Celeribacter indicus: one gene and its partners. The protein of the gene in region 1 interacts with the protein of each later gene in a pairwise test. Links are inferred from orthologs where the notes say so. Each region holds a gene or a part of one and is shown in the gene's direction. Other genes may lie near its edges. The genes, in order: dnaQ, P73_RS21240 and dnaE.

What was found.
Region 2: the proteins of dnaQ (region 1) and P73_RS21240 interact in binary tests that used the Escherichia coli proteins (3 or more experiments, as listed by UniProt). The link is inferred for Celeribacter indicus from one-to-one orthologs.
Region 3: the proteins of dnaQ (region 1) and dnaE interact in binary tests that used the Escherichia coli proteins (3 or more experiments, as listed by UniProt). The link is inferred for Celeribacter indicus from one-to-one orthologs.

What each region holds. Positions count from the first base shown.
Region 1 is NZ_CP004393.1:203,371-213,038, reverse strand. Bases 4,302-7,300 are described here. They hold dnaQ (DNA polymerase III subunit epsilon), read left to right. Parts: upstream 4,302-5,427; coding sequence 5,428-6,174; downstream 6,175-7,300. Other genes in these bases: P73_RS01025 (FxsA family protein), read right to left, coding at 6,745-7,248; secB (protein-export chaperone SecB), read right to left, coding at 6,178-6,687; coaE (dephospho-CoA kinase), read left to right, coding at 4,836-5,435; P73_RS01045 (shikimate dehydrogenase), read left to right, coding at 4,302-4,839. In the rest of the region: tRNA uridine-5-carboxymethylaminomethyl(34) synthesis GTPase MnmE, read right to left, coding at 1-1,137; transcription termination factor Rho, read right to left, coding at 1,165-2,433; protoporphyrinogen oxidase HemJ, read right to left, coding at 2,558-3,010; P73_RS01050 (Maf family protein), read left to right, coding at 3,407-4,012; more of P73_RS01045, read left to right, coding at 4,009-4,301; P73_RS01020 (Tim44/TimA family putative adaptor protein), read left to right, coding at 7,356-8,024; mltA (murein transglycosylase A), read left to right, coding at 8,024-9,061; P73_RS01010 (Smr/MutS family protein), read left to right, coding at 9,058-9,663. UniProt on the Escherichia coli protein: DNA polymerase III is a complex, multichain enzyme responsible for most of the replicative synthesis in bacteria. The epsilon subunit contain the editing function and is a proofreading 3'-5' exonuclease.
Region 2 is NZ_CP004393.1:4,350,454-4,360,113, forward strand. What follows is about bases 4,240-7,230. They hold P73_RS21240 (DNA polymerase III subunit gamma/tau), read left to right. Parts: upstream 4,240-4,848; coding sequence 4,849-6,612; downstream 6,613-7,230. Other genes in these bases: rsgA (ribosome small subunit-dependent GTPase A), read left to right, coding at 4,240-4,791; P73_RS21245 (YbaB/EbfC family nucleoid-associated protein), read left to right, coding at 6,640-6,984; recR (recombination mediator RecR), read left to right, coding at 7,028-7,230. Also shown: P73_RS21215 (bifunctional 2',3'-cyclic-nucleotide 2'-phosphodiesterase/3'-nucleotidase), read left to right, coding at 1-516; P73_RS21220 (ABC transporter substrate-binding protein), read left to right, coding at 870-1,877; P73_RS21225 (ABC transporter ATP-binding protein), read left to right, coding at 1,930-2,724; P73_RS21230 (ABC transporter permease), read left to right, coding at 2,724-3,488; more of rsgA, read left to right, coding at 3,748-4,239; more of recR, read left to right, coding at 7,231-7,585; P73_RS21255 (DUF1013 domain-containing protein), read right to left, coding at 7,658-8,401; P73_RS21260 (ribonuclease T2 family protein), read left to right, coding at 8,541-9,182; P73_RS21265 (NAD(P)H-quinone oxidoreductase), read right to left, coding at 9,243-9,660. UniProt on the Escherichia coli protein: Part of the beta sliding clamp loading complex, which hydrolyzes ATP to load the beta clamp onto primed DNA to form the DNA replication pre-initiation complex.
Region 3 is NZ_CP004393.1:3,890,061-3,900,832, reverse strand. What follows is about bases 2,127-6,229. They hold dnaE (DNA polymerase III subunit alpha), read left to right. Parts: upstream 2,127-2,510; coding sequence 2,511-6,029; downstream 6,030-6,229. Other genes in these bases: P73_RS19175 (SlyX family protein), read right to left, coding at 6,037-6,229; xdhA (xanthine dehydrogenase small subunit), read right to left, coding at 2,127-2,281. Outside these bases: xdhB (xanthine dehydrogenase molybdopterin binding subunit), read right to left, coding at 1-920; more of xdhA, read right to left, coding at 920-2,126; more of P73_RS19175, read right to left, coding at 6,230-6,249; hisS (histidine--tRNA ligase), read left to right, coding at 6,388-7,896; P73_RS19165 (ATP phosphoribosyltransferase regulatory subunit), read left to right, coding at 7,896-9,005; hisG (ATP phosphoribosyltransferase), read left to right, coding at 9,005-9,703; P73_RS19155 (DUF1489 family protein), read right to left, coding at 9,732-10,151; P73_RS19150 (adenosylcobalamin-dependent ribonucleoside-diphosphate reductase), read left to right, coding at 10,276-10,772. UniProt on the Escherichia coli protein: DNA polymerase III is a complex, multichain enzyme responsible for most of the replicative synthesis in bacteria. This DNA polymerase also exhibits 3' to 5' exonuclease activity. The alpha chain is the DNA polymerase catalytic subunit.

The sequences.
Region 1 (9,668 bases):
CGCCGATTCCAAAGAGGCCATTGCCTCCTTCATCGCGATCTTGTGGCGGTCGCGGATGGCCGACGAGGCGGACAGGGCGCGCGACGATAAAATCCCGGAGATATGACTCACCATCCGGTCGATCCCCTGCCCCGTTTTTCCGGAAACCGACAGATCATCCTGACCGGTGTCATCCTTCCCGACGAGAACCAGGTCGTCAGGTTCCGGCCGCATCTCCGGCACAGCGCCGGCATGAGGCAGGAGGATGACCCGGAGGTCGGCCTGCTGCGCACGACTGCGGGCGCGTTCGATGCCGATGGCCTCCACCGCATCCTCGGTCTCCCGCAGGCCGGCGGTGTCAAGCAGTGTCACCGGCAATCCACCAAGTTCCATCCGCACCTCTATGACGTCGCGCGTTGTTCCCGCAACTTCCGAGGTGATTGCCGCTTCACGCCCCGCCAAGGCATTCAAAAGCGTAGACTTTCCTGCGTTTGGCGGTCCAACGATCGCGACCTCGAAGCCATCGCGGATCCGTTCGGACATCGCCGCACCCGCGAGTTCGGTTTCCAATTCGATCATCACTTCCGCGATCAGTACCAGCACCTCTGGCGAGACGTCACTCGGCACCTCTTCATCCGCGAAATCTATCGTGGCTTCGAGCAAGGCCGCAGAGCGAACGAGCGCGTGCCGCCACCGCTCCACCTTCTCACCGAGGGCACCGGAAAACACCCTCAGCGCCTGGCGCCTTTGCGCTTCCGTCTCCGCCTCGATGAGGTCGGCAAGCCCCTCCACCTGAGCAAGATCGAGACGGTCGTTCTCAAGCGCGCGGCGGGTGAACTCTCCCGGATCGGCCATGCGAAGCCCATCAATCTTCGCCAGGGTGCGCAGGACCGCGTTGACGATGGCGACGGAGCCATGGAGTTGAAGCTCCGCGCTTTCTTCTCCCGTGAAAGACGCCCCTTTTTCGAAGCAGATCACCAGCGCCTCGTCAAGAACACCACCCTCGCGATCCTTCAGGAGCCGAAGCGCGGCCCGTCGCGCCGGGGGGACGTCGCCTGCCAGGATTTCAACAGCCCAAAACGCAAGCGGCCCGGAAATCCGGACCACTGCAACACCCGCCTTGCCGCGGGCGGACGCCAGGGCGTAGATCGTATCCACAGGTTTAACCTATTGATAATGTGAAAATCAGGCGTTCATCGAGTCGAAGAACTCGGCGTTCGTTTTCGTCTGTTTCAGCTTGGAGATCAAGAACTCGATCGCATCCGTCGTGCCCATCGGGTTGAGGATGCGGCGCAGGACATAGGTTTTCTGGAGGTCCTTCGGATCGACAAGGAGATCCTCCTTCCGCGTCCCGGACTTAAGAATGTCCATCGCCGGGAAGACACGTTTGTCCGCGACCTTGCGATCGAGCACGATCTCGGAGTTGCCCGTGCCCTTGAATTCTTCGAAGATCACCTCGTCCATCCGGGAGCCGGTGTCGATCAGCGCGGTCGCGATGATGGTGAGCGAGCCGCCTTCCTCGACGTTCCTGGCCGCACCGAAGAATCGCTTCGGACGCTGGAGCGCGTTGGCATCGACGCCGCCGGTCAGGACCTTCCCGGAAGAAGGCACGACCGTGTTGAAGGCGCGCCCGAGGCGCGTGATAGAGTCGAGCAGGATGACGACGTCGCGCTTGTGCTCGACCAGGCGCTTCGCCTTTTCGATCACCATTTCGGACACGGCAACGTGACGCTGCGCCGGCTCATCGAAGGTGGAGGAGACAACCTCCCCCTTCACCGAACGCTGCATGTCGGTCACCTCTTCGGGTCGTTCGTCGATCAACAGGACGATGAGATAGCACTCGGGATGATTTTTCTCGATCGAATGCGCGATATTCTGGAGCAGAACCGTTTTGCCGGTGCGCGGCGGTGCGACGATGAGCGACCTCTGACCCTTCCCGATCGGCGCGACGAGGTCGATGATCCGGGCCGAGCGGTCCTTGATCGTCGGGTCCTCGATCTCCATTTTCAGGCGCTCGTTCGGGTAGAGCGGCGTCAGGTTGTCGAAGGCGATCTTGTGACGCGCCTTCTCCGGTTCCTCGAAGTTGATCTGCGTCACCTTGGTGATCGCGAAATAACGCTCGTTGTCGCCCGGCGCGTGCATCACGCCCTCGACGGTATCTCCGGTGCGCAGCCCGTACTGGCGGATCACATCGGGCGAGACATAGATGTCGTCGGGACCGGGAAGATAGTTCGCCTCGGGAGAGCGCAGGAAGCCGAACCCGTCCTGGAGGACCTCGAGCACCCCGTCGCCAGAGATCTCCCAGCCTTCATCCGCGCGTTCGCGGAGGATCTGGAACATCATCTCGCCCTTGCGCATGGTCGAGGCGTTTTCGATTTCGAGATCCTCGGCCATGGCGAGAAGTGCCTTGGGGCTTTGGGCTTTCAGGTCGGCAAGGTTCAGGGCATCTGTCATGGAAAATCCGTGGTGACCGGCGAGATAGGCGGTCGGGCTGTGAAATGTCGCTGGAGAATCCCTCTGGCCGGACGGCGGGGATTTGCGCCTAGATAGGAGCGGTAGCTCCCGGAGTCAATCTTTCTCAGAAAGGTTTAGCGATAATCATGATCACGATGACGATCAGGAGAAGCGTCGGAAATTCGTTCATCATGCGATATTGGCGGCCGGTGCGGGTGTTTTTCCCTTCCACGAAATCCTTGCGGCGCAGGGCGAGCCACATGTGAAACCAGGTCATCGCGATCACGGAAGCGGCCTTGATCCAGCTCCAGCCGGCGCTCCAGTCGACCACGCCAGGCGTGAAGACAAGGCAGAGGCCGAAGATCCAGGTGGAGATCAGCGCCGGATTCATGATGAGTTTCAGCAGCTTCCTTTCCATGTCCTGAAACAGGAGGTCGGTTTCGCTGCCTTTTTCGACGCTTTCCGTGTGCCGGACGAAGAGGCGGGGGAGGTAGAAGATCCCGGCCATCCAGGCGACGATCGAGATCACATGGAAAGATTTCGTCCAAAGATATGCGTCGGCCAGGAAATTGCCCATCGGAGCCCTCGTCGTTACTGGACCCCTTCATAAAAGATAAAAAAGAAAAGAAAAGATGATGTATTTGTAGGGACTGTGGAAACTGGGGATTAATGCCTTATCCACGATCTTTTCCCGCGTGGATAGTTGGAAAGAATCTCGTCCACATTTGGGGATGATATATTTTTCCCCTTTAAAAACATGAATTTATTATCTTCATCTCGCCGGTGAACCTGTTGACGGACGCCCTGTGTCGCGGGAGAAGCGTACTTTCCCGTCACAGTCCGGGTTTCTTTTCCCCGGAGGACAAAGGGCAGGTGATTTCCGTGGGAGCGCTCTGTTATCCCAAGGCGGGAGGGGGTGTGCGGTTCACCCTCCGGAGATCAACGGAAACACACAGGAGTTTTCAACAGCACCATGAACAGCCGGCCCGTTCTTGTCCTCGCTTCCGGTTCGCAGATCCGTCAGCAGCTCCTGCGTAATGCGGGCGTGCCCTTCGAGGTGAGCGTCGCTAGGATCGACGAAGAGAGCGTCAGGAGTGCCCTTCTGGGCGAGGGTGCGCGCCCGCGGGAGGTCGCGGACGCGCTTGCGGAGGGCAAGGCGCGCAAGGTCTCCTTGAAGAGGCCGGAGGCGATGGTGATCGGCTGCGATCAGGTGCTTTCCTTCGAGGGGGAGCTGGTGTCGAAGGCGGAGAGCCCGGAGGAAGCCCGCGCGCTTCTGTCGCGGATGCGGGGCGAGCGCCACAAGCTCCTTTCCGCGGTTGTCCTCTATGAGAACGGGGAGCCGAAATGGCGCCACGTCGGGGAGGCCCGGCTCGAAATGAACGATGTATCCGATGCCTATCTCGACGCCTATCTCGCGCGGAACTGGGACAGTGTCCGGGATGCAGTCGGGTGCTACAAGCTCGAGGAAGAGGGCGTGCGCCTGTTTTCGCGCATCGACGGCGACTACTTCACGGTCCTGGGTTTGCCCCTGCTTCCGCTTCTGGCATATCTGTCGCTGAGGGGGGTGATAGCATCATGAGTGGGAAAATTCCTTTGGCAGGCGTGATCGGTGCGCCGGTGGGGCACAGCAAGTCGCCGAAGCTGCACGGATACTGGCTGAAGCGCTACGGCATCGACGGGTATTACGTTCCGCTCGAGATCGCGCAGGCGGATCTCGCGGAAGCGCTCAGGATGCTGCCGAAGCTCGGTTTCGTCGGCGCGAACGTGACGATCCCGCACAAGGAATCCGTCCTCGGCCTCGCCGATATCGTGACCGACCGCGCGGCGCTGATCGGGGCGGCGAACACGTTGATCTTCCGGCCGGACGGCAAGCTCCATGCGGACAACACGGACGGGTACGGGTTCGTGGAAAACCTGCGCAGCGGCGCCGAGTGGGATCCGAAGGCGGGGCCCGCGGTGGTGCTCGGCGCGGGTGGTGCGGCGCGGGCCGTGATCGCCTCGCTTCTCGAGGTCGGCGTGCCCGAGATCCGGCTCGCCAACCGCACGCGTGCGCGTTCGGACGTGCTCCGCGCGGAATTCGGGACGCGGATCTCCGTGTCGGAATGGATCAACGCCGGCGACATGATGGAGGGCGCGCGCACGGTGGTGAACACAACCTCCCTCGGCATGGTGGGTCAGCCGGAACTGAACGTGTCGCTCGCGCGGCTGAGCGCGAAGGCGGTGGTGACCGACATCGTCTATACGCCGCTGCGCACCGCTTTTCTGGAACGGGCGGCGGAGGTCGGCTGTCAGACGGTGGACGGGCTCGGCATGTTGCTGCACCAGGCCGTGCCGGGGTTCGAACGGTGGTTCGGAACGCGCCCGGCGGTCGATGATGCGACGCGCAACCATATCCTGAGCGTATGACCCGGCCCTTCGTCATAGGCCTGACCGGCTCCATCGGAATGGGCAAGAGCACCACGGCGCAGTTCTTTGCCGACGAAGGTGTGCCGGTCTGGGATGCGGATGCGGCGGTGGCCCGTCTTTATGATGCGGGGGGTGCGGCCGTGGCGCCGATCGCGGCGCGCTTTGCTGATGCGATTGAGCGGGACACGGTGTCGAAAGAGCGTCTCAAGGAATTGATCGCCGCGGATCCCGGTATCCTGGCGGAGATCGAGAAGATCGTGCATCCGCTCGTCGCCGCGGATCGGCGGGCGTTCATCGCCCGCGCCGAGGTACCCGTCGTGCTGGTGGACATCCCGCTCCTGTTCGAAACCGGGGGAGAAAAAGCGGTCGATGCTGTCGTGGTCGTGTCCGTGGATGCCGCGACACAGCGGTCCCGCGTGCTCGCCCGTCCCGGCATGACCGACGCCCGGTTCGAAGCCATTCTCGCACGGCAGATGCCGGATGAGGAAAAGCGCGCGCGCGCGGATTTCGTGATCACGACCTCGTCTCTTGAAGCCGCGCACGCACAGGTGCAGGATGTGCTCTCACAAATCAGGAGCAGATTGCAAGATGCGTGAGATCGTCCTCGATACGGAAACCACCGGCTTCGACCCGTTCAGCGGCGACCGCCTCGTCGAGATCGGGGCGATCGAGCTGGTGAACCACATGCCGACGGGGCGGACCTATCACCAATATATCCATCCCGACCGATTCATGCCGGACGAGGCCTTCGGCGTGCATGGTATCGGTTGCGACCTGCTGCAAAATCCACGCCCGCCGAGGGAGGGGGAGGTGATCCTGAAGGACAAGCCCTTCTTCAAGGCGGTCGGACAGGCCTTTCTCGATTTCATCGGCACGGATTCGAAACTCGTCATCCACAACGCGAGCTTCGACATGAAATTCCTCAATGCCGAATTGAAATGGATCGGCCTGCCAGAGATTCCCTTCGTCCGCGCGGTCGATACGCTCGCCATGGCACGGCAGAAATTTCCCGGATCGCCGGCGACGCTGGATGCGCTTTGCCGGCGGTTCAACATCGACAATTCCGCGCGCACCTTGCACGGGGCGCTGCTCGATTCCGAAATTCTCGCGGAGGTCTATCTCGAGCTGATCGGCGGGCGGCAGCCCGATCTTGTGTTGGCGCCGGTGAAAAGCGGCACGTCGGGCACGAGCGCGGCTTCGGCTGAAAACTGGCGGCCGACACGCCGGCCGGCACCGCTGCCGCCAAGGATCACGGAAGAAGAAGCCGCCGCCCATGCGGCTTTTGTGGAGACCTTGGGCGACGGCGCAATCTGGAAGAAATATTCGGAAGCGTGAGCCTCAGTTCGTGGTTGCCGTCGCCTTTTGCGCCTCGGCGCGGCGCAGCAGATCCTGACGGTAGAGCTGGACCCAGTCGATATTGTCGAGGTTGAGCGGCGGGAAACCGCCGTCGCGGGTGATGTCATGCACGACCCGGCGCAGGAACGGGAACAGCATCCGGGGGCATTCGATCATCAGGAAGGGGTGCATCTGTTCGTCGGGCACGTTCTCGATATGGAAGACACCGACATAGTCCAGTTCGAGGATGAAGATCGTCTGATCCCCGCTCTCGGTCTTGCTTTCCACCTTCACCCGCGTGCCGACCTCGAACTGGTTCGCGTCGTCGCGCTTCTTCGCGTCGAGCGCGACCTGGACGGAGATGTTCGGGCGTCCTTCGACCTTGAGCCCCTTCTGGGCGAGGATGTTTTCGAAAGACATGTCCCGGATGAACTGGCCGAGAGTCTGCATCTTCACCGGCGCGGGCTGTGCCGTGGCGTCGGGCGGGGTCTGGGTTTCGCCGTTTTCGGCCATCTGTTCTGTCCTTGAAATTTGGAAGTCGTGGCTTTGTATCAGACCGCCCGCAGCGTCTCAATGGCGAGTCCAGCCTGACTGGCCGGGATTTTCGGGCCGCTGTGGATCGACCTCTTCCCATTCGCCCTCGATGGTGCTGGACCCCTGTGCCTCGTCCGGGAACGGACCGGAACGCCGATACTGTGCGCTGGCTCCTCCGACGGTGAAGCGCTCGACCGTCACCCGCTTGCGCAGCTCGCGCAGGACGAGATTGCGAAAGGCCGGGACAAGAAGGAGAAACCCGAGGCTGTCGGTGAAGAACCCCGGTGTCAGAAGGAGCGCACCCGAGAACAGGATCATCGCGCCATGGGCGAGCGGTTCGCTCGGATCGTTCAGTTCATTGAGCGACCGGCGCAGTTGCGAGAGCGCGAGCGCGCCCTGTTGTCGCACGAGCCAGGTTCCGAGAAACGCCGTCACGATCACGATCGCGAGCGTCGGCCACAACCCGATCAGCCCGCCCACCTGTATGAACAGCGCGATCTCGATGATCGGAACCGCGACGAAGAGTGCGAAAAGCCACATGGGATCTCCTGTTTTCTTTACGGCCGCGCTGGTAGACTTGGCGACCACGGTCACCTACATAAGAACGCGAAACAGCTTTTGCCACGTTCCACGGAGACGAAGCGCCGATGGGTAATTCCCTTCTTTCCATTCTGGTCCTTGCCGGGATCGCCATTTTTCTGATCCTGCGCCTGCGCAGCGTTCTCGGAACCCGTGAAGGATTCGAGAAGCCGCGGGTGGAGGTGTCAGACCAGGTGCCGGAGCCGAACCGGGCGCGGCGCGACTTCGAGGTGATCGAGGGCGGCGCCGATCACGACATCATCGACAATGTCGAACCGGGCACCCGCGCCGCGGAGAACCTCGCGGCGATCAAACGCGTCGAACCGGGTTTTTCAGTGACCGAATTTCTGTCGGGCGCACGGGGTGCCTATGAAATGATCCTCATGGCCTTCGAACATGACAATCTCGACAGTGTGCGCGATTTCCTGTCCGACGATGTCTACGACGCTTTCGCGGAGGTCGTCGCCCAGCGTCAGGAGGCGGGTCTGACCATCGACAGCCAGTTCATCGGCATGCGGGAGATCCAGATCATCGACGCCGATTTCGACCGCGCGAGCGATGAGGCGGAGATCAAGGTTCGTTTCGTTGGGGAGACGACCTCGGTCGTGCGCAATTCCGACGGGGCGATCGTCGAGGGAGATCCCAACGAGATCAAGCGCCAGAAGGATATCTGGACCTTCGCCCGCATGGTCGGGACGAACGACCCGAACTGGCAGCTCGTCGCCACCGGTGCGTGATGCGCGCGCGGCTCGCTGTCGCCTTGCTGGCGGGCTGTCTCGCCTCCGGTGCGCAGGCTGCCTCTGAGGACGCCACCGTGAAGGTTCTTGCCTTTTCCGATCTGGCCGGATGGGCCGCGGACGATCATGCCGCGGCTCTTTCGGTCTTTTCCCAGACCTGCGATCTCATCAAGGGGCGCGAATGGCCGCAACTTTGCGCGCTGGCGCAGCAGGTCCCGGATGCACGTGCCTTCTTCGAGCTCTTCTTTCGTCCGGTCCTGATCGAGGACGGGGCGCCGATGCTCTTCACCGGCTATTTCGAGCCGGAGATTGCGGGCGCGCGGCAACGGGACGAACGTTTCCGCTATCCGGTCTACCGCCTGCCGTCCGACATCGTCTCCGGCACGCCCTATCTTACACGCAGGGATATCACCGAAGGCGCGCTCGACGGGCGCGATCTCGAGATCGCCTGGGTGGACGATCCGGTGGATCTGTTCTTTCTCCAGGTGCAGGGCTCCGGCCGCATCCGGCTTGCGGATGGCTCGACCATCCGCATCGGCTATGCCGGCCATAACGGCTACGAATACCGCTCCATCGGGCAGGAGCTGATCCGGCGTGGGATCTATGACGCGCATCAGGTCTCCGCAAAGGTCATCCGCAACTGGGTGCGCCGCAATCCCGGCGACGGTCTGGAGCTGCTGAACGTCAACCAGTCCTATGTCTTCTTCCGCGAATTGCCGCGTCTCGCCTCCGACAAGGGGCCGATCGGCGCCATGCACCGCTCTATCACCACGCTGCGGTCCATTGCGGTCGATCCGTCCTTCGTCCCGCTCGGAGCCCCGGTCTGGATCGAAAAGGAGGGCAAGGCACCGATGCGCCGGCTGATGATCGCGCAGGACACCGGCTCCGCGATCAAGGGCGCGCAGAGGGCGGATATCTTCTACGGCACGGGGGATGCCGCGGGCGATGCGGCAGGACAGGTGCGCGACCCCGGACGGATGCTCGTTTTCCTGCCCATCCAGCTTGCCTATGCGCTCGTGGAGCGCGCGGAGGGATGAGCCGCCGCGGGAGGAAGAAGGGGCTTTCCGACGAGGATCGCGATCTCTGGGACAGGGTACGTCAGACGGCGCGGCCGCTGCGCCCGACGCGCATGGATCCTCTTGCCGTCAAAGCGCCGCCCCCTGAGGAAAAGGGCGCACCGAACAGGCAGCCTGTCGAGCGTTTCGACTTGGAGATCGGCAAGTCCTCTCCGACACGCTCAGAGGCTCATGATCTCGTCCCTTCCCTCTCCGATCGCCTCTCGGCCGCGCCGCTCCGGATGGACCGCAAGCAGTTCGGCAAGATGCGCAAGGGCAAGCTCGCGCCCGAAGCGCGGATCGACCTGCATGGCATGACCCTGGCGCAGGCCCATCCCGCGCTCACCGGCTTCATCCTGAAATCCTGGGCGATGGACCGGCGGCTCGTGCTCGTGATCACCGGCAAGGGCAAGCATCGCGACGACGAAGGCCCGATCCCCGTGCGCAAAGGGGTGCTGAAACACCAGGTGCCGCATTGGCTGCACAGCTCGCCCCTGCGCGAAGCCGTGCTTCAGGTGACCGAGGCGCATCTGAAACACGGTGGCGCAGGGGCGTATTACGTCTATCTGCGCCGCCGGAAGTGACGGCG
Region 2 (9,660 bases), 4.1 Mb from region 1 along the record:
TTCAACCAGGTCGCGCCCGGCGCGACCGACGCGCCGCTGCTGAACCCGGACTTCGCCTCCTACAATTTCGACGTGATGGACGGCGTGACCTATCGCATCGACATCAGCCAGCCCGCCCGGTTCGACCGGGACGGCAACGTGGTGAACGCGGAGGCGGCGCGGATCGTCGATCTCGCCCATGAGGGAGTGCCGGTGACCGACGGGATGGAATTCATCGTCGCGACGAACAATTATCGCGCGGGCGGCGGCGGCAGCTTTCCCGGCGCGGACGGCTCCACCATCGTCTTTGAAGGGCCGGACACGAACCGCGACATCATCGTGCGGTACATCGTCGAGATGGGCACCATCGACCCCAAGGCGGACAACAACTGGTCGCTCGCCCCGCTCGGCGGAGCCACGGTGCTGTTCGAGACGGGGCCGGCGGCGCGACCCCATCTCGCCACTCTCGACGGCCTCACCATCGAGGATGCCGGGGAAGGGGCGAACGGCTTCGCGCAGTTCCGCATCGCCCTCTGATCCGCCGGGCAGGTTTCCCCGGCGTGTTGGAGACGCGGCGCCGGGCCTCCAACATGCGGGGAACCCGCCATCGGACGGCGCCTTGGCCCGTTCCTGTCGCGGCGGGAGCGGCCCCCTTTCCGTCTCAAGGCCATGATCCACGCGCCCTGTGGCACCGGGCGTGACGGCGCCGGTCCCGGACCTGCCCCGCCGTCCCGGCGGGTGGCCGCCTTTCGTTTACCAAATGGGCAAATCTTGACTCTTCTGCAAGTTTTTTGATCAGCGCGCGGGATCGGATCGGGAAGTTCCCGCGCCGATCTCGCCGCCGTCCCGGCGAGCGGTCAGAGTGGAGCCGAACAATCCAGGGGAGCCAAATGTTCACGAAACCCATTCCGATCCTCGCCACCCTCGTCCTCGGCGCGACGGCGGCCCATGCCGAAACCGCGATGTCCTTCGCCCTCGACTGGAAATTCGAGGGCCCGGCGGCGCCCTATTTCGCGGCGCTCGAACAGGGATATTTCGCCGACAAGGATCTGACGGTGGAGATCTCTGCCGGCCAGGGCTCGCTCGACGCGATCCCGAAAGTGGCCACCGGCGCCTTTCCCGTGGGCTTTGCCGACATCAACTCCCTCATCAAGTTCCTCGACCAGAATCCCGGCGCGCCGGTGACCATGGCGATGATGATCTACGACGCCCCGCCCTTTGCCATCGTCGGGCGCAAGTCGCTGGGCGTCGAGGAGCCGAAGGATCTCGAGGGACGGGTGCTCGGCGCGCCGCCGCCCGATGGCGCCTGGGCGCAGTTCCCGATCTTCGCCGCCGCCAACGACCTCGACATGGAGGCGATCACGGTGGAGCCGGTGGGCTTCCCGACGCGCGAGCCGATGCTCGCGGAGGGCAAGGTCGATTCGGTCACGGGCTACAACTTCTCCTCCTACCTGAACCTCGCCCGGCTCGGCGTGCCGGAGGAGGACATCTCCACGATCATGATGAGCGATTACGGTGTCGACCTCTACGGCAACGGCATCATCGTGAACACCGACTTCGCCGCGGAGAACCCGGAGGCGGTCCGCGGCTTTCTCGAAGCCGTCGCGATGGGCTGGAAGGATGCGGTGGCCGATCCGGTGGCCGCGGTCGAATACATGGTGAAATACAACCCCGCCTCGGATGTCGAGCTGGAGACCCGGCGCCTCGAACTGGCGCTCGAGGGCAATGTGCTGACCGATTACGTGCTCGAGAACGGGCTGGGCGCGGTCGACACGGAGCGGCTCGCGGGATCGCTCGAACAGCTCAAGATGGTCTACGAGTTCAATGCCGAGCCGGATCCGGCCCTGTATTTCACCGACGAGTACCTGCCTTCCGCGGATGTCCGGATGCTCAAGTGAGGCCATGTGCCGGGCGGGGATCTCCCGCCCGTCCTCCATCAGGCAAGGTAGAATGACGAACCTCATAGACATCCGCGGCGTGACCCACGCCTACAAGACCGACAAGGGCCCCCTGCCCGTTCTCGACGATCTCAACATTTCGGTGCCAGAAGGCGATTTCTGCGCCGTGGTCGGCCCCTCGGGCTGCGGCAAATCCACGCTCACGCGGCTCGTCGCAGGGCTGATGAAGCCCGACACGGGCGAGGTCTGGCTCCATGGCGAGCGCGTGGTCTCGCCGCGGTCGACGGTCGGCATGGCGTTCCAGAACCCGGTGATGCTCGAATGGCGCACGATCCTGCAAAACGTGCTCCTGCCGCTCGAGATCGTGCCGAACAAGATGAGCCGGAAACAGAAGGAGGACCGCGGGCGGGAGCTTCTGGCGCTCGTCGGGCTCGAGGGATTCGAGGACAAGCGGCCCTCGGAGCTTTCGGGCGGGATGCGCCAGCGCGCCTCGCTGTGCCGCGCGATCGTCCACAAGCCCGACGTCCTGATCATGGACGAACCCTTCGGCGCGCTCGACGCCTTCACCCGCGAGGACCTGTGGCAGACCATGCATGCGCTCAGGGCCGAGGAGCCCTTTACCGGCGTGCTCATCACCCATGACCTGCGCGAGAGCGTCTATCTCGCCGACGAGGTGATCGTGCTTTCGGGACGGCCGGCGACGGCGCAGCATGTGGAGAACGTGAAGCTCGGGGGTCGTACCGATCTCGAGGTGCTCTACACCCAGGAGGCAACCGAGATCCTGCATCGGCTGCGCCACCAGATCGAGATCGCCCAGGGCCGGGCGACGGACGAGAAAGCCGCATGATGAAGACCTTTCGCCGGATCGCCACCCCGACCATCGCCATCCTGATCTTTCTCGTGCTCTGGGAATTCGTCGTCTGGGTGAACCAGTGGCCGAATTACAAGATGGCATCGCCCTCCGACCTCCTGCCGGCCTACACGAAATACTGGAACCTGTTCCTGATCTACGGCTGGCAGACCCTCTGGCGCACCGTCATCGGCCTGCTGCTCGCGGTGGTCGTGGGCACGCTGATCGGCATGGTGATGGGATTTTCGCGCACGATGCGGGACGCGATCTATCCGTTGCTCGTGGGGTTCAACGCCATTCCGAAGGCGACCGTCGTGCCGGTCATCGCGCTGATCCTGATCGGCCAGCACGACCTGAACACGGTGCTGATCGCCTTCATGATCTCGTTCTTCCCGATCTCCGTCGCGGTCGCCATCGGGCTGTCGACGCTGGAGCCGGAATATCGCGATATCCTGCGTTCCCTCGGCGCGTCGAAATGGACGATCTTCTGGAAGATCGCCCTGCCGAAGACGCTGCCGGAATTCTTCGGGGCGCTGAAAGTGTCGGTGACGCTCGCCTTCATCGGCACGAACCTCATGGAGATCGTGGAGCCGCACGGGCGCGGACTCGGCCATCTGTTCGATTCGGGGAAGATCAACGCCGACTACCCGCTGATGTTCGCGGTGCTGATCGCCCTCGCCTTCCTCGGGATCGTGCTCTACTACATCGTGGTCGGGCTCGAGAAGATCTTCGCGGGCTGGGCGGAGCGTCCCCAGGGCTGAGCGCAGACCAGCGCGGGCCGGGACTTGCGTTCCCGGTCCGTCGCGACTATGTAACCCCTCGAGAGGTTGGCGCGGGCGAGCACCTCGCCAACCCGGTCAGGTCCGGAAGGAAGCAGCCGTAACGAGTCCCGCTTGGGTCGTTGTCCAGCCTCTCACCCTTCCCCTTCGTGCCACTGTTCCGCGCTGCGCCGCCGTTCGGGTCTTGTTCTTATGCCCGCAGGCGGCAATATAGGCCAACCCTTCTGACAGCGGGACATGAATGACGACCGATCTCACCGATCTGGGCTGGTCCCAGTTCTTCAACGGCCAGCTCGACCTCGAAGAGATCGGGACGCTGACCCCCGTGCGCCTGTCCGAAGTGCGCCGCCGCTCCGTCGTCGCCCTCACCCCTGCGCTCGAGCGCGTGGAAATCGCGCTGACCGGCGATCATGTCGCCACGGACATGGCCGTGGGCGATTTCGCCCTCACCGACGGCACCCGGCTCATCCGCCTTCTGGAGCGCAAGACGCTCATCTCGCGCAAGGCCGCGGGGATCGCGGCGCAGGCACAGCTCATCGCGGCCAATATCGATACGCTGTTCATCACCACCTCCTGCAACCAGGATTTCAACGAGGCCCGGCTCGAACGCTATCTCGCCATCGCCCTCGACGCGGAGGCGGTGCCGGTCATCGTCATCACCAGGAAGGACAGGCCGGAGGAGATGCCGGCCGAAGATTACGAGACGCGGGCGAAATCCATCTATGAAGGTGCCGAGGTGATGCTGGTGAACGCGAAGGACGCCGAGGACATCGCCCGGCTCGAACGCTATTGCGGCAGGGGGCAGACCATCGCGCTCGTCGGCTCCTCGGGCGTCGGCAAGTCGACGCTGGCGCGCGGGCTGACGGGCGAGGAGATCGAGGTGGGGGAGATCCGCGAGGACGACGCCAAGGGCCGGCACACCACCACCGCGCGCTCGATGCACCGGATGCACGCGGGCGGCTGGCTGATCGACACGCCGGGGATGCGCGAGCTTGCGCTGCACGATGCCTCCGAAGGCATTGCGACACTGTTCGAGGACATCACCGAGCTGGCCGCGATGTGCAAATTCTCCGACTGCCGGCATCGCGGGGAGCCCGGTTGCGCGGTGCGCGCCGCCGTGGAGGCGGGCGAGCTGGACCCCGAGCGGGTCGAACGCTGGCGCAAACTCCTCGAGGAAGACGCCCGCAACACGGAGACCATTGCCGAGGCGCGCGACCGCGGACGCAAGTTCTCCAAGACGGTGAAATCCGCGAAGAAGGCAAAGAGCGCAAGACGCGGCGAATGAGGTTGCGGGGGGGCCTCCCCGCCCTTACCTTACAGCGCGAACGAAGGAGGCCACCGCATGTCCGACACGAACACCGGCTACAAGGTTCTGGCGCGCAAGTATCGCCCGGAAATCTTTGCCGACCTGATCGGTCAGGACGCGATGGTGCGGACGCTGAAGAACGCCTTTGCCGCCGACCGGATCGCGCAGGCCTTCATCATGACCGGCATCCGCGGCACCGGAAAGACCACCACCGCGCGGATCATCGCCAAGGGCATGAACTGCGTCGGACCGGATGGAACGGGCGGACCGACCACGGAACCCTGCGGCCAGTGCGAGCACTGCGTCGCGATCACCGAGGGTCGTCATGTCGACGTGATGGAAATGGACGCCGCCTCGCGCACCGGGGTGGGCGACATACGCGAGATTATCGACTCGGTGCATTACCGCGCTGCCTCCGCGCGGTACAAGATCTACATCATCGACGAGGTGCACATGCTCTCGACGAGCGCGTTCAACGCGCTTCTCAAGACGCTCGAAGAGCCGCCGGCGCATGTAAAGTTCATCTTTGCCACGACCGAGATCCGCAAGGTTCCGGTCACGGTGCTGTCGCGCTGCCAGAGGTTCGACCTGCGCCGGATCGAACCCGAGGTGATGATGAACCACCTCTCCACGATCGCCGCGAAGGAAGGCAGTGCCGTGGCCCAGGACGCGCTCGCGCTCATCACCCGCGCCGCCGAGGGCTCGGTCCGGGACGCGCTTTCGCTGCTCGACCAGGCGATTTCGCACGGTGCGGGCGAGACAACGGTCGATCAGGTCCGCGCGATGCTGGGCCTTGCCGACCGGGGCCGCGTGCTCGATCTCTTCGACATGATCATGGCGGGCGATGCCGCGGGCGCGCTCGGGGAACTGGGCGGGCAATATGCCGATGGCGCCGATCCGCTTGCAGTGCTGCGCGATCTCGCGGAGATCACGCATTGGGTTTCGGTCATCAAGATCACGCCCAATGCCGCCGAGGATCCGACCATCGGCCCGGACGAGCGCGCACGCGGGCTCGCGATGGGGGAAAAGCTGCCGATGCGGGTGCTGTCGCGGATGTGGCAAATGCTGCTGAAGGCGCTCGAGGAGGTGGCCGCCGCGCCGAACGCGATGATGGCCGCCGAGATGGCGATCATCCGGCTCACCCATGTGGCCGAGCTGCCGATGCCCGAGGATCTGGTGCGCCGCCTCAACGAGCAGAACCCGCCGCCCCGCCCGCCCTCCGGCCCCGCCGGCGGCGGCGCGCCGCGGAGCGGCGGATCGGTGAGTGCGCAGGGCGCCCCGGCCGGAGGCGGGCCAGTGACCCACGGGCCGGTGATGACGAGCGGCGCAGCGACAGCGCCGGCGCAGGCCCCCGACGTGGCGCTGGCGCGCTACACCTCCTTCGAGGCGGTCGTCGCGCTGCTGGAGGAAAGCCGCGCAGGCACCCTGCTCATCGAGGCGAAGAGAAACATGCGGATCGCGCGCTACAGCCCCGGCCGGATCGAGTTCCAGCCCTGGGGGGATGCGGCCGCGGACCTGGCCCCCCGCCTCTCCCAGCGGCTCCACGCCCTGACCGGCGTGCGGTGGATCGTGACTATCGCCGAAGCTCCTGAGGAGGCGCGGACCATCTACGAGGTGGAGGATGCCGCGCGTCTCGCGCTCGAGGCCGAGGCGCGGGAGCACCCGATCGTCGCTAAGGTGTTCGAGCTCTTCCCCGACGCGAAGATCAGCGACATCCGCACCCCCGACGCGCTGGCCGCCAGCGCGGCGAGCGAGGCGCTCGAGGAGGTCGAGGACGAATGGGATCCGTTCGAGGAATGACGGCTCCCCACAGGAAAGGATGACGGAATGTTCAAAGGATTGGGCGGTCTCGGCGACATGGCCGGAATGATGAAGAAAGCACAGCAGATGCAGAAGGACATGGCCGAGTTGCAGGAGCAGCTCGACACCATGACCGTGACCGGCGAAAGCGGCGCGGGGCTCGTGAAGGCCACGGCGACCGCGAAGGGCAACCTTACCGGGCTCGACATCGACGCGTCGATCTTTCAGCCGTCGGAAAAGGAGGTGGTCGAGGACCTGATCCTCGCCGCGATCAAGGATGCACAGGCGAAGGCGCAGGAAAAGGCGCAGTCCGAGATGCAGAAGCTGACCGAAGGCCTCGGCCTCCCGGCCGACTTCAAGATGCCGTTCTGAGACCGACGTGAGCGGACGCCAGGACATCGAAGACCTGATCGACATGATGGCGCGGCTGCCCGGCCTCGGGCCGCGCTCGGCACGGCGCGCCGTCCTCCACCTCATCCAGAAGCGCGGACGCCTGATGGCGCCGCTTGCCCAGGCGATGCAGAATGTCGCGGACAGTGCGCGCGAATGCGTCCGCTGCGGCAATATCGGCACGGCGGATCTCTGCGACATCTGTGCGGACGAACGCCGCGCGACTGGCGAGATCTGTGTGGTCGAGGACGTATCCGACCTCTGGGCGATGGAGCGGTCGGGGGTGTTCAGGGGACGCTATCACGTCCTCGGCGGCACGCTGTCCGCACTCGACGCCGTCGGGCCGGAAGAGCTCCGCATCCCCGCCCTCGTGCAGCGCGTGGGAGACGAGCAGATCGGGGAGGTGGTCCTCGCCCTCGGCGCCACGGTGGATGGCCAGACCACGGCGCATTACATCGCCGACGAACTTTCCGGCCGGTGCAAGGTGACATCGCTGGCGCAGGGCGTGCCGGTCGGCGGCGAGCTCGACTATCTCGACGACGGCACCATCGCCGCCGCGCTCACCGCCCGCAAGTCCCTCTGATCCCGTCGCGCAGATGCGAAAAGCCCGGACGTTTCCATCCGGGCTTTCTCATGTCGCGGGCGATGGGCGGGCTCAGCGGTGGTCGTCCTCATCCTCGTCGTCGTCATTGTCCGGCAGGTTGAAGAAGCTGTCCGCATCCGGCACCGTGTCGTCCTTGTCGTCGTCGTCATCTCCCGAGAGCGAGAAGGTCTCCAGACCCGCGATGGCGGTGGGGATCTTCGGCTCCGTGTCCATGCCCAGCGATTCCTCGGTGGACAGCAGCTTGCGCCGCTCGTCATCCGTCATGCCCGCCTCGCGGTTCTTCGCGGCCTTCTGCACGGCGGCGTCGAGTTCGGACTGCTTGCACAGGCCGAGCGCGACCGGGTCGATCGGCTGCATGTTCGCGATGTTCCAGTGGGTCCGTTCGCGGATCGACTGGATCGTCGGCTTCGTCGTGCCCACGAGCTTGGCGATCTGGCCGTCCGACAGCTCCGGGTGGAACTTCACGAGCCAGAGGATCGAGTTCGGGCGGTCCTGCCGTTTCGACAGCGGCGTGTAGCGCGGGCCGCGGCGCTTTTCCTCGCCCACGGCGGCGGCGTTGTATTTGAGCTGGAGCCGGTGAAGGGGGTTCTCCTCCCCCTTCCTGATCTCCTCGGCGGTGAGCTGGTTGTTGGCGATGGGGTCGAAACCGCGCACACCGCCCGCAACATCGCCATCCGCGATGCCCTGCACCTCGAGCTCGTGCAGCCCGCAGAAATCCGCGATCTGCCTGAAACTCAGGGTCGTGTTGTCGACGAGCCAGACGGCGGTGGCCTTTGCCATGATCGGTTTTGCCATAGGACGCACTCCTTAGAATGTCTTGCCCCCGGATACATCTTTCCCGTCGCCTGAAAGGGCTTTCCCCGGTGGGGAGGGTTCTCGTTGTCGGGGAACACGGGCGCTGTATAGTGCCGAAAACCGCCGGAGGAAAGAGAAAATGCGTCAACGGATCGTGACCGCCCTCGTCGCCGCGGCCCTGCTCTGGAGCGGCGCGGCCCGCGCGGAGGGAGAGCAGGCGGGCGATTTCGACTATTACGTGCTCGCGCTCTCATGGTCCCCGACCTGGTGCGCACTCGAGGGCGCAGCGCGCGGCTCGCCGCAATGCGACCGCCCGCTCGGCTGGGTGCTGCACGGGCTCTGGCCGCAATACGAGACCGGCTGGCCCTCCTATTGCCACGGCGCCGAACGCGACCCCTCGCGCAGTCGCACGGCGGCGATGGCCGATATCATGGGCACGGACGGCGCGGCCTGGTATCAGTGGAAGAAGCACGGGCGCTGCTCCGGCCTTTCGGCGGAGCGCTACTTCGACACCGCCCGCGCCGCTTATGCCCGCATCGCCCGTCCCGAGGTATTCCGCAGACTCGACCGCGACGTGAAGCTCCCCGCCGCGGTGGTGGAGGAAGCCTTCCTGAAGGCCAATCCCGGTCTGGAGGCCGATGAAATCACCGTGACCTGCAAGGCCGCGCGCATCGAGGAGGTGCGCATCTGCCTTACCCGCGACCTCGCGCCGCGCCGGTGCGGCGCGGACGTGATCCGGGACTGCACGCTCGACGCCGCACTCTTCGAGGCGATCGACTGACGCGCTCAGCGGCCGCGCGACGACGAGAGCGCGCGCCCGTCTCCTTTGCTGTTCAAATACTCAGACTTCGAGCACGATCTTGCCGATATGCGCGCTCGTCTCGATCCGCGCATGGGCCTGCGCCGCGTCGTCGAGCGCGAAGGTGCTGTCCATCACCGGGCGCACCTGTCCCGACGCGATCTTCGGCCAGACATTGCCATAGAGCGCCGTTGCGATCGCTGCCTTCGCCGCGTCCGATTGCGGGCGCAGCGTCGAGCCGGTGAGCGTCAGCCGCCGCAGCATGACCTGCGCGAAATTCACCTCCGCCCTGGAGCCTTGCAGGAAAGCGATGTTCACGAGCCGCCCCTCCGTGGCCAGAGACCTGATGTTGCGGGCGATGTAATCGCCGCCGACCATGTCGAGAATGAGGTTCATGCCGCCCTCGGCCTTCGCCACCTCGACGAAATCCTCCTCGCGGTAATTGATCGCCCGCTCCGCG
Region 3 (10,772 bases), 3.7 Mb from region 1 along the record:
AGCGTGAGGTCCATCGACCAGCCTGCGCGGGTGAGTTGCAGGAAGTCGATGCCGAGGATACGGCCCTCCCCGTCGAAACCGCAGGTGTAGGAGATGCGGAAATCGTGGCGCTTGCCGGTGACGATCATGTCGTCGTCGCGGTCATAGCGCATCTTGCAGGGGCGGCCCGTGGCGCGGGCGGCGACGGCGCAGGCGATGGCGAGCCAGTTGCCCTGGCTCTCCTTCCCGCCAAAGCCGCCGCCCATCCGCCGCGTCTCCACCCGCACGGCGTGCATCGGGACGTGGAGCGCGTGGGCGACCTTGTGCTGCACTTCGGAAGGGTGCTGTGTCGAGGAATAGACGATCATGTCGCCGCCTTCCTGCGGCAGCGCGGCGGCGGCCTGTCCCTCGAGATAGAAATGCTCCTGTCCGCCCATCTCGATCGTGCCTTCGATCCGGTGCGGCGCGCCGGCGATGGCCTTCGCCGCGTCGCCGCAGCTGTAGATGCGCGGACCGTCCTCGAAATGCGATTTCTCACGCAGCGCGGTGTCGTAGTCGAGGATCGCGGGGCGTTCGTCATAGTCGATCTTTGCGAGGCGGACGGCGCGGCGGGCGGCGAGATGCGAAGTCGCGATGACGAGGAAGACCGGCTGGCCGACGTAATGCACCACGTCGGAGGTCAGAAGCGGTTCGTCGCCGAGAGAGGGCGAGCAGTCCGGCACCTCGCCGTCGAAATCCTCCGCGGTCATCACCGCGACGACGCCCTCGGCTGCGCGCACCGCGTCGAGTTCCATCGCGGTGATGTCGCCATGGGCGACGGAGGACAGGCCGAAGGCCAGGTGCAGCGTGTTCGCGGGCATCGGGATGTCGTCGATGTAGCGCGCCTGTCCGGTGACATGCAGCTTCGCCGCATCATGGGGGAGGGGGGAACCGACCGCCATCACGCGCCCTCCCTGACGGAGAGCACCGACACGCCCTGGCCCTCGCGCTCCGCGAAATAGCGGCGCAGCATGTTGCGCGCGGCGGTCAGGCGATAGGCGCTCGAGGCGCGCATGTCCGAGAGCGGCGTGTAATCCTCGGCAAAGGCGGGGAGCGCGGCCTCGATCGCGGCCTCGCTCCAGGGCTTGCCGGTCAGCGCCGCCTCGACCGTGCGGGCGCGCAGGGGCGTTCCCGCCATGCCGCCGAAGGCGATGCGCGCCGCGGTGATCCTGCCGTCTTCCACGGTCAGGTTGAACGCGCCGCAGACCGCGGAAATGTCCTGGTCGAAGCGTTTCGAGAGCTTGTAGACCCGCAGGTCGCGCAGGCCCGCCTTCGGCACGGTGATGCGCTCGACGAATTCGGAGGGCTGGCGGTCCTGTCTGCCGTATTCGATGAAGAATGCCTCGAGCGGGAGGCTGCGCCGGTCCTCGCCCTTGCGAAGCGTCAGCGTCGCGCCCGCGGCGATCAGCGGCGGCGGGCTGTCGCCGATGGGGGAGCCGTTGGCGATATTGCCGCCGAGCGTCGCAGCGGCACGGATCTGGACGGAGGCGAAACGGCGATACATTTCCGCAAGCGAGGGGCAGAGCGGGCGGAACAGTCCGACCAGATCCCCGACCGGGGTCATGGCGCCGATCTCCAGCGTGTCCGGCGTTTCGGTCACGCCCCGCAGATCCTCGATCCCGCCGAGGAAGATGACCTCGTCGAGATCGCGCAGCTGCTTGGTGACCCAGAGCCCCACGTCGGTCGCTCCGGCGATCAGCACCGCATCCGGGCGCAGTGCGTAGATCGCGGCAAACTCGTCGGCGCTCTCGGGTCGTTCGACGATGGCCGGAGCGGAAAAGGCGACGTGGTCGAACCCCTCCGGCACCGGGTCCTTCGCTGCCTTCGCCGCCGCGCGCAGGATCGGCGCGTAGCCGGTGCAGCGGCACAGGTTGCCGGCGAGCACGTCCTCGTGGTCGGTCCGCCCCTGCGCATGGGCGGTGGCAAGCGACATGACGATTCCGGGCGTGCAGAAGCCGCATTGGCTGCCGTGCTCCTCGATCATCGCCCGTTGCACCGGGTGAAGCACCTCCCCGTCCGACAACCCTTCGACCGTGACCACCGACTTGCCGTGAAGCTGCGGCAGGAACAGGATGCAGGCGTTGAGCGGCTTCTTTCCCTGCGCATCCTCGACCATCACCGTGCAGGCGCCGCAATCGCCTTCGTTGCAGCCCTCCTTCGTGCCGGTGAGGCCGCGGGTTTCGCGCAGATGATCGAGCAGGGTACGTGTCGGCGTCTCCGTGACCGTCACGACCTCGCCGTTGAGCCGAAAGGTGATCTCCATATATCAGGCCGGCCGCTTTCTTGTCTCTTCGACCACGCCCGATGCGGCGGAAAGCGTGGTCCCTGTCCTAGAGAGCAAAGCCGCCCCGGCCTGGATTTGCAAGGGATTCTCGCAGGGCGTTTGCGCATAAATTGCCCGAATGATTAAAAATCGGGCGCGACAATCCCTGTGGAAAACGTGTTTTTCGCCCTTGGCGCGGTGCCATGGGGTGAGATAGCCTTGTCCGGCCATGAGCAGACCCGGTTTCATCCATCTTCGCGTCCATACCGAATACTCCCTTCTCGAGGGGGCGATGCGGCTCAAGAAGCTGAGCGGCATGGTTGCGGACATGGGCATGCCGGCGGTCGCCGTGACCGATACGAACAACCTGTTCTGCGCGCTCGAATTTTCCGAATATGCCAAGGGGGCGGGCATTCAGCCGGTCATCGGCTGCCAGGTCGACGTCGCCTATTGGGAGCCCGAGCCGGGCGGGAAGCCGAAGCCGCCCGCGCCGGTCGTGCTGCTTGCGCAGAACGAACAGGGCTATGAGCATCTGATGAAGCTCAATTCCTGTCTCTATATCGACAAGCACGGCGCGCTGCCGCAGGTGAGCCTCGAGGAACTGGAGCGCTATTCGGGCGGCCTGATCTGTCTCAGCGGCGGGGCGGAGGGGCCGGTCGGAAAGCTCGTGCAGGACCATCACCCGCGGGAGGCGCGCGCGCTGCTCGAGCGGCTGAAGGCGATCTATCCGAACCGGCTCTACGTCGAGCTCCAGCGCCATCCGGGCGAGGACGGAACCTATACGGTGGGGGAGCGTGCGACCGAACGGCCCTTTGTCGAATGGGCCTATGATCTCGGCCTGCCGCTCGTGGCGACGAATGACGTCTACTTTCCCAAGGCCGACATGTACGAGGCGCATGATGCGCTCATCTGCATCGCGGAGGGCGCCTATGTCGACCAGTCGGAGCCGCGCCGCCGCCTCACGCCGCAGCATTATTTCAAGAGCCCGGCCGAGATGGCCGCGCTCTTCGCCGATCTGCCGGAGGCGATCGAGACCACGGTGGAAATCGCCCGCCGCTGTGCGTTCAAGGCCTACAAGCGCGACCCGATCCTGCCGAAATTCGCCGATGACGAGGTGGAGGAACTGCGCAAGCAGGCCTGGGAGGGGCTCGAGAAGCGCCTCGCCGTGATCGAGCCCGCCGCGCCGCGCGAGGAGTACGAGGACCGGCTCAGGTTCGAGCTCGGGATCATCGAGCAGATGGGATTCCCCGGCTATTTCCTCATCGTTGCCGACTTCATCAAATGGTCGAAGGACAACGACATTCCGGTCGGGCCGGGGCGCGGTTCGGGTGCGGGGTCGCTCGTGGCCTATGTGCTTACGATCACCGACCTCGACCCGCTGCGCTATTCGCTGCTGTTCGAACGCTTCCTGAACCCCGAACGCGTGTCCATGCCGGACTTCGACATCGATTTCTGCATGGACCGGCGCGAGGAGACGATCCGCTACGTCCAGGAGAAATACGGTCGCGACAAGGTCGGACAGATCATCACCTTCGGCGCGCTCCTCTCGAAGGCCGCCGTGCGCGATATCGGGCGGGTGTTGCAGATGCCCTACGGGCAGGTGGATCGCCTGTCGAAGCTCATTCCGGTCGAGGGGGTCAAGCCCGTCTCCATCGAGCAGGCGCTGAAGGACGAGCCGAAGCTGCGCGAGGAGGCACGCAACGAGGAGGTGGTGGACCGGCTCCTGACCTACGGCCGCCAGGTCGAGGGGCTGTTGCGCAACGCCTCCACCCACGCGGCGGGCGTGGTGATCGGGGACCGGCCGCTCGACGACCTCGTGCCGCTCTACCAGGATCCGCGCTCGGACATGCCCGCCACCCAGTTCAACATGAAATGGGTGGAGCAGGCGGGGCTCGTGAAATTCGACTTCCTGGGGCTGAAGACGCTTACCGTCGTGCAATCGGCGATGAACCTGATCTTCAAGAACGGCCGCCCGCTCCATGTCGCGCCGGACGGCACGCGGCTCTACGAGCCGGCGGCGGGGGCCGAGAACCAGATCAACCTCATCCCGCTCGACGACGCGAAGACCTACAGGCTCTATTCGGACGCGAAGACGGTCGCGGTGTTCCAGGTGGAAAGCTCGGGCATGATGTCCGCGCTGCGGCAGATGAAGCCCACCTGTATCGAGGATATCGTGGCCCTCGTGGCGCTCTATCGTCCGGGGCCGATGGAGAACATCCCGACCTATTGCGACGTGAAGCACGGGCGCAAGGATCTCGAGAGCATCCATCCGACCATCGACCATATCCTCGAGGAGACACAGGGGATCATCGTCTATCAGGAACAGGTGATGCAGATTGCGCAGGTCATGGCGGGTTACACGCTTGGCGGCGCCGACCTTCTGCGCCGCGCGATGGGCAAGAAGATCAAGGAGGCGATGGACGCCGAGCGCCCGAAATTCGTCGAGGGCGCGAAGAAGAACGGTGTGGACCAGAAGAAGGCCGAGGAGGTCTTTGCCCTTCTGGAGAAATTCGCCAACTACGGCTTCAACAAATCCCATGCGGCGGCCTATGCCGTGGTGTCCTATTACACCGCTTGGCTGAAGGCGAACCACCCGGTCGAGTTCATGGCGGGGGTCATGAATTGCGATATTCATCTCACCGACAAGCTCGCGATCTATGCCGAGGAGGTGCGGCGGGGCCTCGATGTGGAGATCGTGCCGCCCTGCGTGAACCGGTCGCTCGCCACCTTCGACGTGGTGGATCAGAAGCTGGTCTACGCGCTGGGTGCCCTGAAGAACGTCGGCGGCGAGGCGATGCAGCTCATCGTGAACGCGCGCGAGGAGGGGGGCAAGCCCTTCGTGACGCTGTTCGACTTCGCCCGCCGCGTGGACCTGAAGAAGGTCGGGAAGCGTCCGCTCGAGATGCTCGCGCGCGCCGGCGCCTTCGACCAGCTCGACGGCAACCGCCGCCGCGTCTTCGACAGTCTCGAGGCGCTGGTGCAATATTCCGCGGCGATCCATGAACAGAAAGCTTCCTCCCAGGTGTCGCTCTTCGGCGATGCGGGAGAGGATCTGCCGGAGCCGCGCCTGTCCCCCGTGGGCGACTGGGTGGCCTCCGAACGGCTGATGGAGGAGCAGAAGGCCATCGGCTTCTTCCTCTCCGGCCATCCGCTCGACGACTATGCGGGCGCGCTCCGGCGCAAGAAGATCGCGACCCTCGCCGACGCCCAGGCCAGGGCAGAGGCCGAGGGCGGTGCCATCGTCAAGGTCGGCGTCATGGTCTCCGGCTTCCGTCCGATGAAATCGGGCAAGGGCACGCGCTATTTCCGCATGAACGTCTCCGACGCCACCGGACAGCTTGCCGGCATCGCGATGTTCCCCAAGAAGGACGAATATGACGCGGCCTATGCCATCTTCGAGGCACACGACAAGGTGGTGATCACGCTCGAAGGCCGGTTCAGCGACGGTCAGTTCGACCCGACGATCCGCTCCGTCGCGCCGATGGAGGCCATCGTGGCGGATGCGGGCGGGGCGGGGCTCAGGATCTTCTGCGACGATGTCATGGCGGTGACGCAGGTGAGCGAGCTTCTCGCCCGCGTCACGCGGGAGGCGCGGCAGCCCCCGCGCGGCGCGGTGTCCTTCTGCATCATGGCGCCCGACTATCCCAACGAGGTGGAGATCGACATTCCCCAGCCCTTCGTCGTCACCCCGGAGGTGAAGGGCGCGATCCGCTCCTTCGACGGGGTGGTGATGGTCGAGGATATGTAAGCACCGCTTACCAGTGCGGCGGGCGCTGGTCGACGAGCGGCACCGTGCCCTCCGTCTCCGACTGGCGCGCGGCCTCGGCCTCCATCAGCAGGCCGAGCCGGCGCTCCGCCGCCTCGATCACGCGTTCCTGCCGCGCAACCACGTCCGACAGCTCGTCCACGACCTTCGTCAGATAGGCCACCTGTTCCTCGAGTGTGACGATACGGGTTTCGTTTTCCATCTCTGCCTCCCATCGGCTGACACCGGGTTTGCCTGTCCATCATAGCGGGGATTCGCGACGCTTTCACCCGCGCGCGCTTGCCCCGCACCGCCCCTTGGGCTATGCCGCCCCCGAGTTCGAGACCAAAAGGGATCCGACATGGCCAAGCCCAAGAAGACTCCGCGCCCCAAGGCCATCACGCCCAAGGGCTTTCGCGACTATTTCGGCACCGAGGTGACCGAACGCAAGGCCATGCTCGATCGGATTGCCGAAGTCTACCATCTTTACGGCTTCGAGGCGCTGGAGACCTCTGCGGTGGAAACGGTCGAGGCGCTGGGCAAGTTCCTGCCAGATGTGGACCGCCCGAACGAGGGCGTCTTCGCCTGGCAGGAAGAGGCCGAGAGCGACCGGCCCGGCGACTGGGTCGCGCTGCGCTACGACATGACCGCGCCGCTCGCCCGCGTCGCCGCGCAATACCGCAACGACCTGCCCGCGCCCTATCGCCGCTACGCGATGGGGCCGGTCTGGCGTAACGAGAAGCCGGGTCCGGGGCGGTTCCGCCAGTTCTACCAATGCGACGCCGACACGGTGGGGGCCGCCTCCGTCGCTGCCGACGCGGAGATCTGCGCGATGCTCTCGGACACGCTCGAGGCGGTGGGCATCCCGCGCGGCGACTATATTGTGCGGGTGAACAACCGGAAGGTGCTGAACGGCGTGATGGAGGTCGCGGGCGTGCTCGACCCGGCCGACCCGTCGAAATTCGAACACGAACGCGGCATCGTGCTGCGCGCCATCGACAAGCTCGACAAGTTCGGGGAGGAGGGCGTCCGGCTCCTGCTCGGCAAGGGACGCATGGACGAGAGCGGAGATTTCACCACTGGCGCGGGCCTGTCGGAGGCGCAGGCCGACACGGTGATGGGATTCATGGCCGCGCGGCGCGACACAGGTGCCGAGACGGTCGAACGGCTGAGGACCCTCGTGCAGGGCTCGCAAACCGGCCTCGACGGTGTCGCGGAGCTCGAGACCATCGCGGATCTTCTCGCGTCCCAGGGCTACGGCCCGGACCGGATCGTCATCGACCCTTCCGTGGTGCGGGGGCTCGGCTATTACACCGGTCCCGTCTTCGAGGCGGAACTGACCTTCGAGATCCTCGACGAGAAGGGCCGTCCGCGCCAGTTCGGTTCGGTGGCGGGCGGCGGGCGCTATGACGATCTCGTCAGGCGCTTCACCGGACAGGAGGTGCCGGCGACCGGCATCTCCATCGGCGTTGACCGCCTCCTCGCCGCGCTGCGGGCGAAGGGCCGCGTCGGCGCGCCGGCGCAGGGGCCGGTGGTGGTGACGGTGATGGACCGCGACCGGATGGGCGATTACATGGATATGGTGGGTGAGCTGCGCCGGGCGGGCATCCGCGCCGAGGTCTATCTCGGCAATCCGAAGAATTTCGGCAACCAGCTCAAATATGCCGACAAGCGCGAGAGCCCCGTCGCGATCATCCAGGGCGGCGACGAGAAAGAGCGCGGCGTGGTGCAGATCAAGGATCTGGTCCTCGGGGCGAAGATCGCGGAAAACGCCTCCCTCGAGGAATGGAAGGATCGCCCGAACCAGTACGAGGTGCCGCGCGAGCAGATGGTCGCGAAGGTGCGCGAGATCCTCGGGAGCTCGTCCTGATGCCCCCGTTCAGACCCCGGAGCGATGTTCCGAAGGCCGAGGTGCGCGCGGAGGCGGCGCGCCTGCGCGCCCTGTTCGAGGAGCGCGGCGCCCTTGCCGTCGATCCGGACATCCTGTTGCCGGCGGAAGTGCTGCTCGATCTCTATGGCGAGGACATCCGCGCCCGCGCCTATGTGACGACCGATCCGGAACGCGGCGAGATGATGCTGCGCCCCGACTTCACCGTGCCCGTGGTGCAGAGCCACATGTCCAACGGCGCGGAGCCGGCGCGCTATACCTATGCGGGCGAGGTCTTCCGCAAGCAGGAAGACATGCCGGAACGGGCGAATGAATATATCCAGGTCGGCTACGAGGTGTTCGACGGCTCCGATCCGGCCGGGGCGGATGCCGAGGTCTTCGCCCTGTTTTCCGGGGCGCTCGCCGGCCATGGCCTGCATGCCGCCACGGGCGATATCGGCATTCTCAAGGCGGCCGTCGCAGGCCTCAGGACGACGGAGCGCCGCCGCGCGGCGCTTTTGCGCCACATCTGGCGGCCGCGCCGGTTCCGCGCCCTGATGAGCCGCTTTTCGGAGGCGGGGAAGGCGCTGCGCGAGCAGAACCTCGCGCGGGTGCGGGCCAACCTCGGCGAGGCGGAAGCGCCCTTTATCGGGCTGCGCACGCAGACGGAGATCGACGCCCGGATCCGCGCGCTCGAGGAGGACGCCGCCGAGCCGCCGATTTCCGGCGCGGAGATCGGGCTGCTCGACGACATCCTCTCGCTGAAGGAAACCCTGCCGCACGTCCTGTCCGCGCTGCGCGACATCGCCGTCGACCTGCCGGCGATCTCCGAGGCGGTGAGCCGCCTCGACCGGCGCTGCCAGGCGCTGTCGCGGCGGGGCGTCGATGTGGATCATCTCGATTTCGAGGCCTCCTACGGACGCACCTCGATGGAATATTACGACGGCTTCGTCTTCGGCTTCTACGCCGAGGGCCGTCCCGACCTTCCGCCCGTGGCGACCGGCGGCCGCTATGACGCGCTGACCTCGGTCCTGGGGCAGGGGCGGTCGATCCCGGCGGTGGGCGGGGTGATCCGGCCGGGGCTGATGCTGTCGCTGAAGGGAGAGGCGTGATGGCCGTCAAACTCGGCGTGCCGTCCAAGGGACGGCTGATGGACAAGACCTTCGAATGGTTCTCCGAGCGCGGCATCGTGCTGTCGCGCGCGGGGGCGGAGCGGGAATACTCCGGCGCGGTCGAGGGGATCGGCGGCATGGAACTCGTGCTCCTCTCCGCCTCGGAGATCCCGCGCGAACTCGCCGCCGGGCGCATCCACCTCGGCGTCACCGGGTCCGATCTGGTCCGCGACAAGCTGGCGGCATGGGACAGCAAGGTCTCGGAACTCGCGCGCATGGGCTTCGGCCATGCCGATCTCATCATCGCGGTGCCGAAGGTCTGGGTCGATGTGGACACGCTCGACGACCTCGACGCCGCCGCGGCCGCCTTCCGCGCGCGCCATGGCTTCCGCCTCAGGATCGCGACGAAATACCACCACCTCGTGCGCGAATATCTCAAGGCGCATGGCGTCGCGGATTACCAGCTCGTCGACAGCCAGGGCGCGACCGAGGGCACGGTGAAGAACCTCACCGCCGAGGCCATCGCGGACATCACCTCGACGGGCGAGACGCTGCGCGCCAACCACCTGAAGATCCTCGATTGCGAGCCGGTGCACCGCTCGCAGGCGACCCTCTTCAAGTCCCGCCAGGCACCCTGGACGGACGAGACGCGGGCGACGCTCGTGACACTTCGGGACATGCTGGGGCTCGGAGACTGAGCTCCCGTTTCCTTTGTGCCGGAAATACTCAGATCACGCCGATCTCCGCCAGAGCCTGCGCCAGCTCTCCGGGCAGGTCCGGCTCGTTCTCCCGCCCCTTCGGCAGGTCGGCGGGCGCGTCCTCGGGCTTGAGGTAGCGCCAGCCCTGGAACGGGCGGCGTAGCGCATTCGCGGTGCGGATCAGCGGCTTTCGGAGCAGGATGCGGCAGCGCCGCACGCCGTCGGCGCCGATCACTTCCTCGAGACCCGCGATCTCCTGCCGCGCCTGGATGACGCCCTTGATGACCCAATAGAGCGATCCGCCGTTCAGGAGCTTCTCCTCCTGCTTCGGCCACATGCGCGTGGTGTGCCCCCGCGTCTCTCCCGGCGCAGCCTCGATATAGGCCGCAAGCTGTTCGACGCTGTCCACGCCAACGCAGAGCTTCACAAGATGGATGTGGTTTGTCACAATAGCCCCCAAGGTCTTGTGCGTTACTTAGGCAGAATCTTCGCCGGATCAAGATTGCTCTCCGACGCACAGCTCTTTACAAGCCACGCTCCATTCCCTTCGTCAAACCGACTCGAGAGACGCCATGACCCGCTTTGCCGCCCCCATCGCCGAACAGATCTGGGATATGAAATACCGGCTGAAAGAGGCCGACGGCACGCCGCGGGATCTTTCCGTCGAGGACAGCTGGCGCCGGGTCGCACGATCGCTCGCTGAGGTCGAAACCGACGCGGCGGCATGGGAGGAGAAATTCTACCATGCGCTCGAGGATTTCAAATTCCTGCCCGCCGGGCGCATCCTCGCCGGCGCGGGGACGGGGCGCACGGTGACGCTGTTCAACTGTTTCGTCATGGGCACCATCCCCGACAGCATGGCGGGCATCTTCGACATGCTGAAGGAGGCCGCGCTCACCATGCAGCAGGGCGGCGGGATCGGATACGATTTCAGCACCATCCGGCCCAGGGGCGCGGATGTGACGGGCGTGGCCGCCGATGCCTCCGGCCCGCTCAGCTTCATGGATGTCTGGGACGCGATGTGCCGCACGATCATGTCGGCGGGCTCGCGCCGGGGCGCGATGATGGC